DNA from 2 places in the Streptococcus raffinosi genome. Region 1 is predicted to be linked to the other one. Evidence: predicted binding sites of a transcription regulator. Region 1 holds the regulator's gene; the other holds the start of a gene.
The links. The regulator HrcA, encoded in region 1, represses chaperone genes, less so after heat shock. The targets are predictions, from matches to a motif close to TTAGCACTCNNNNNNNNNGAGTGCTAA.
Positions count from the first base shown of each region.

Region 1 (3,435 bases):
AGGCTAGGCAAACGCCATAGCGACTGCCGTTTTCTGACGAGTCGCTTTAGCTACCGTCAGAATTGCCTAGTTGAACACGCCCTAAGCTCTGGGTAAAAAAGATAGATTTCCTTGTGTTCATCGAACACCTCGTCAATCTCCTATTTTTACTGTGAGCTTTTTACGGGCTTTGTATCCTAGTTATAAACCACTACCATGGCTGGGCGTAGGACGCGTTCATGAAGTTTGTAGCCTTTTTGGAAGACTTGTGCAATGGTGTCTGCTGGATGTTCATCATCTGCTGGCATGGTTTGAATAGCCATATGGAAGTTGTGGTCAAAATCACCATCGGCTGGGATTTCTTCGATTCCTTCCTCTTTGAGAGCATGTATCAAACTTTCTTGTACCATCTCCAAGCCTTTTTTAACATCATCAGTCAAACCTTCAACGGCAAGAGCACGTTCGAGATTATCCAATGATGGCAAAATAGCTTTTGCCAAATCCTGACTACGATATTTTTGCAATTGTTGACGTTCTTCATTTGCACGGCGCTGAATATTTTGCATTTCTGCATGGGCACGGAGGTATTTGTTTTCCAACTCCTCTGCACGCGCTTGTGCTTCTTCAAGTTCAGAAGGGTCTTTTGCTTCCTCTACAACTTTTTCAGTTGTTTCAGTAGTTTCCTCTTCTTTTACTTCTTCTTTTTTAATATCTTCTGTCAAGGCATACACCTCTTTCTATACTTTTTAAACTTTATATATTAGTTAACTTCGTAATGGTTACTATTGAGATACCGATAATAATCCGTCAACTTCATAACCAAAACCCTACCGATAACATTGACCAAACTAATCATGCGATGATAATCCATTTCAACAGGACCAATCACATGCATAAGTGCCATCCCACGATAAGGAATCAGGAATTTATGACTGATGACTGTTATATTTTCAAGAGCTTCTTCAGTTAATTCAGCAACCGAAACCTTGGTCACTTCATCATCGGAGATAGCTGATCGAAGCTCCAGCGCCACATGTTGTGGATTATCCAAAAACTGATAAGTTTTTAAATCGGCATAGGCCAATGATGCAACCTTACCTTCGATGAAAATCAATTCCCTAAAGAGTTGTGAAAAGATATAATCAAACAAATCCAAAACATTATCTGTTGTTTTAAAATACTTTTGCACAATCTGAGGAATCTCTGTCCGTAATCGATAATGGATATCTAAAACAGTGTTCCCCAAGAAACGTTCTTGAACAAGTTTATGAAAAATTTCCAAATCACTAGACAAGAAATTCTTCGGAATAGCAAACTGAACTGTCACCGGCTTAGATTCATCCAAAGTAAGAACTGCTAAAGCGTCATGATTAGACAACTGAACGATTTCAAATCCCGTCAGACGCTGTCTTGTCGGCTCCACATCTTGAATCACTGCTGTGCATCCTGTCATTTCTGCCAGCAACTTTGCCGTTGCGTCCAAAATGTCTTCAAGTTTAAAAGCCTCAAAGTCGAAGGCCTTGACAACTTGATAAACATCCTGCTCATCAATCGTATCAAGATTCAAAGAGTTAGCGACAAAATATTGAAAACCTGCTCGGCTTGGCATACGCCCACTAGAAGTATGGGCTTTTTCAAGATAACCCATTTTTTCTAACTTGGCCATGTCATTTCGAATAGTCGCTGAACTTGAATCGATAGATTCTTGCAAAGCTTTAGAACCAACTGGTTCATGGGTACGAGTGAACATCTCAACAATCAAATTCAAAATAGCATTTTGTCTTTGCGTAATCACGATGTCACCTCATTTCTATTTATTAGCACTCTCATATGCCGACTGCTAACTTATGATTCTATTATACACCTAAACTCTAACATGTCAACACAAAAAACCAAAAAAATTAGCACTCTTTTTACAAGAGTGCTAAAAATACATCTAAAGACCTAGAAAAATAAAAAATACCCTCAAGGGGCATTTTAATCTCAGCGATCATATTTTGACAAATGATAGGTTTCAACAATAGAAATGAGATGCTTAGCATAGTCCGGATCACTGTTGAAACCTGCAGCTTGTAATTTTTCCGCCGCAACTTTATAACTAGTCGTTCCTGCTACCTCTTTATAGGTTGACTCACCCCATCTTCCCTGACGAAGACCTTCCAAATAAGCCAACATAGAACTTGACCAATCCTTGAAGACTGCAAAATCTACCTTTTGATATTGCCATTTACCTTTACTATAAACGTTATCTTTCAGAAGGATATGCTCCTGACCCGGCTGAGCAGATAGACTATATAGATTATGATATTTGACCGACAAAAGACTGCTACCGTAATTAGACTCATACGCCGCTTGACTAAGGAGAATAGAGGCAGGTACACCGTAGGTTTTGGACATCTTTTGCGCTGTAGGAGCCAAGTTGTCAACGAATTCTTTCTGTGTGTAGGCAACTTTGACTGAACGAGCATTGTCATCCGTAGACGCATGCAAGATGAGTGGCAAAAGGATACCTAGAGCGAAAACAGCAACTAAGATTATGAAGGCTTTTAGTTTAAAACGTCGTCTCACTTAGTCTTCTCCTTTAATAGTGCCAGATATTCTTCTAAGGTAAGGTCATGCTTGGTCATATACTCTGCCGACTTTTCACCAACATAACGGAAATGCCAGTCCTCATAATCTACGCCTGTTGATGACGCCTTTCCCTCTGGGAAGCGAAGAACAAAGCCGTATTTTGGTGCTAACTCCTTGACCTTAGCAACCGTATCAGGATCTGCTTCGTTTAGGCTATCAACGGTACTCATATCAATTGCAAGACCTGTTTGATGTTCACTAGCACCAGGAGGTTGTGAGTACGTTTGAACCTTTTTCTCTGCTTGAGATTTCGTCAAACTTGGATCTGTAGCCATTTCTTGTTGAACATAGGTGTTATAAAGTTCTGTTTGATAAGCAACACTGCGGTAACCTGAAATGAGATGATAACTTGGATCAATTTCTTGAGCTGCTGCTAAAAATTCTTTGACGTTCTTAGCAATTCTGGAATCTACGGAAATACCATCAACATCTGCAATCTTTGGATTAAGCTCTTTAGACTTATTATCTCGATTTACCAAAAGCAATTCCCAGTCTTTCGGTGATACATCAGGAAGTCCTTTCGTATCTTTACTCTGAGTTGCACTTGCAGTTTGCTTGTCACTCTTTGTGACTGATGTTCCACTGGTTTGTTGAACCGTATGATGCACACCAAATAGTGAATAGGCTCCCGCCACAACTAGCAATACTACAATCAAGACACTACTAACAATCAAAAACCAATTGGTTTGTTTTTTCGCCTGACGACGACTTGGATACTTATTTGTTGCCATTTTCTTTTTCTATTATCTCTCGTCCAACCTGACGATAAGTCATCTCGCCAAGCGTTTCTAATGTGAATTTTCCATTGTCATATGTAACGACAGT
Region 1 is NZ_JASUZV010000014.1:36,481-39,915, reverse strand. Features, by position in the region: gene grpE (nucleotide exchange factor GrpE) at 177-701, opposite strand; gene hrcA (heat-inducible transcriptional repressor HrcA) at 740-1,774, opposite strand; gene QRD39_RS09050 (glycoside hydrolase family 73 protein) at 1,963-2,547, opposite strand; gene QRD39_RS09045 (M15 family metallopeptidase) at 2,544-3,341, opposite strand; gene QRD39_RS09040 (histidine phosphatase family protein) at 3,328-3,435, opposite strand, start outside.

Region 2 (3,435 bases), on a different contig from region 1:
GCCACTCTAATGGCTTGATTCCAGAACGCTTAATCAGGGATACCAAAACCCCAAGAATGGTCCCAAAGAAGACCACGCAGATTGAAATCATAATTGTTACTAAGACACCATAGTTAAAGTAAGACCAGAACTGTGGCAAAAATGAAAAGTTCATCAAGATACTCCTTATTAATATTCCTCATTATTATATCAGAAGGATGCATAATAATAAAGTATTTTCTTATAAATGCGATATTTCAGTATAAAAAGTAGCTTAAAGACATAAAAATCAAAAAAGAGTGAGTAAGAACAATTTTACATGCTCTTTCCCACTCCCATTAACGATTTTGAAACCCCTAGTCTAAAAAGAGTCGGTTTCAAGTTATTGATTAGTAAAGCAAGTCGTAGATTTCCATTGCAATCAAGTCAATGCTATCAAATGAATAAGATTCACGAGCTTCAACATCACGCAATGTGAAAACTGGACCATTTTCTGGATCATTGCTGAATGATACTTCGGCAACAACTACTCCTTCACGTTCAAAATTACGTTTTAAATTACCACCATCAGCCGCCATCATTTCAAGACGGTTAATGATTCTCACCAAATGTGATTCCATGTTATTTCTCCTATTAATTGTGTATTTCTTACTTATTTTATCACACTTACGGAAAAAATGGGGGAATTTTAAATATTTTTCAAGGAATTGTACATGATAGCCTTGATAGAATGCATACGGTTCTCAGCTTCTTGGAAGATGATGTCAGTGTATTTTTGGAAGACCTCATCTGTAATTTCTAACTCTGCCAAACCATATTTGTCATACATTTCCTGTCCAATTTGAGTATTAAGGTCATGGAAGGCTGGAAGGCAATGCATAACGATGACATCTGGATTTTCCGTTTTGGCAAGTAAGTCTGCATTTATCTGATAAGGTAGAAGCAAATCAATACGAGATTTAAAGTCCACTTCTTCTCCCATAGAAACCCAGACATCAGTGTAGAGCATATCCACTCCCTTAACTTCTGAAATATCATCTGTAATGGTTAAATCAGCACCATTATTATGTTTATGAGCTAGGGCAACAATATCATCCTCAGGCTGTAAACCCTCTGGAGCGATAATCTTAACATTAACGCCCAAGATAGCCGATGTCACCAAAAGTGAATTTGCCATATTATTACGACCATCTCCAATATAAGCAATGGTCAAGCCCTCTAGACTACCAAAGTGCTCCTTCAAGGTCATGAAATCCGCAATCATCTGAGTCGGATGCCAAGTATCTGTCAAACCATTCCAGACCGGAACACCAGAGTATTTAGCCAAGTCTTCAACATCCTCTTGTTTAAAACCACGGTACTCAATCCCGTCAAACATTGATCCAAGCACCTTAGCTGTATCAATTACAGATTCCTTCTTACCAAGCTGAATATCACCTGCACCAAGGTAGGTCACATTCATCCCTAGATCCTGACCAGCTACAGTAAAGGCTGAACGTGTTCTTGTTGATGTCTTTTCGAAAAGTAGGGCAATATTTAACCCTTCTAGATACTTATGAGGAATTCTATTTTTCTTCAACTCTTTAAATTTAAGAGATAGCGCAATTAATTCTTCCAGTTCCTGTTTAGTGAAGTCAATTTCTTTCAAAAAGGATGTTACTAATGTCATAGGGCTCTCACTTTCATTCTGAATAATATAAAAGGTATTATAGTCTATTTTTGTATAATATGCAAGTATTTTTGTATTTTAATTCAAAATTAGCACTTAGTTATACAGAGTGCCAAACCCTAATGCTTTTTGCTTGCAATATTACTACTGCATGCTATAATGGAGACATAGATTTGACCTTTTTTGACCAAGTTATCTTCAAAAAAGAGTCCTTTCAAATCCAGATAGAAAGAGGTACTGATATGCTCTGCCAAAACTGTAACCTAAATGAAGCTAGTATCCATTTGTATACCAACGTAAATGGTAATCAGCAACAAGTTGACCTCTGTCAAAATTGTTATAAAATCATGAAATCTGACCCTGAGAACCCACTCAATCAATTCAATCAAACAGGGGGGTCCAACTTCTTTGATGATTTCTTCAGCGACCTAAACAACTTCCGTTCTTCAAACGGAGACCTTCCAAATACACCACCAACACAGGAAGGTGGAAACCGAGGAAACGGTGGCAATACACAGGGTCCAGGACGTCCAGGAGGACCTCGCCAACAGGCGCCTCAACAACCACAAGGTTTACTTGAGGAATTTGGAATTAATATCACAGACATTGCCCGTCGTGGAGATATTGACCCTGTCATTGGTCGTGATGAAGAAATTATTCGTGTTATAGAAATTCTTAACCGACGTACCAAGAACAACCCTGTTCTTATTGGTGAACCTGGTGTTGGTAAAACAGCCGTTGTTGAAGGTCTCGCTCAAAAAATCGTTGATGGTAGTGTACCTCAAAAACTCCAAGGCAAGCAAGTTATCCGTCTTGATGTCGTCAGCCTAGTCCAAGGTACTGGTATCCGTGGTCAATTCGAAGAACGCATGCAAAAACTCATGGAAGAAATTCGTCAACGTCAGGATGTTATCCTCTTTATCGATGAAATCCATGAAATTGTAGGAGCTGGTAATGCTGGTGATGGCAATATGGACGCTGGAAATATCCTAAAACCTGCTCTTGCTCGTGGCGAGCTTCAACTTGTCGGAGCAACAACCCTTAACGAATATCGCATTATCGAAAAGGATGCTGCCCTCGAACGCCGTATGCAACCGGTTAAGGTTGATGAACCAACCGTTGAAGAAACCATTACAATTTTGCATGGTATTCAACCTAAATACCAAGACTACCACCATGTCAAATATACGGACGAAGCTATCAGGGCAGCCGCAGAATTGTCCAATCGATACATTCAAGACCGCTTCTTACCAGACAAGGCCATTGACCTTCTTGATGAAGCTGGTTCTAAGATGAACTTGACCCTTAACTTTGTTGATCCTAAAGATATTGATAAACGTTTGATTGAAGCGGAAAATCTCAAAGCTCAAGCCACTCGTGACGAAGACTTTGAAAAGGCTGCTTATTTCCGTGATCAAATTGCCAAATACAAGGAAATGCAAAAACAAACCATCAGTGACCAAGATATGCCTGTCATCACTGAAAAACATATCGAAGCCATTGTGGAACAAAAAACAAACATTCCTGTCGGTGACCTTAAAGAAAAAGAACAATCACAACTTCTTAGCCTTGCTGATGACCTTAAGTCGCATGTTATTGGACAAGATGCCGCAGTTGATAAGATTGCCAAAGCTATCCGTCGTAATCGTGTTGGTCTTGGCGCACCAAATCGCCCAATTGGTAGTTTCCTCTTCGTAGGTCCTACTGGGGTCGGTAAAACTGAACTCTCTAAACAATTGGCCATTGAACTCTTTGGATCAGCAGATAGTATGATTCGATTCGACATG
Region 2 is NZ_JASUZV010000008.1:78,380-81,814, reverse strand. Features, by position in the region: gene QRD39_RS06630 (amino acid ABC transporter permease) at 1-154, opposite strand, end outside; gene QRD39_RS06625 (DUF1797 family protein) at 369-599, opposite strand; gene argF (ornithine carbamoyltransferase) at 668-1,648, opposite strand; gene QRD39_RS06615 (ATP-dependent Clp protease ATP-binding subunit) at 1,891-3,435, shown strand, end outside.
Region 2: the regulator HrcA is predicted to act here: its motif matches at 1,738-1,764, upstream of QRD39_RS06615 (ATP-dependent Clp protease ATP-binding subunit).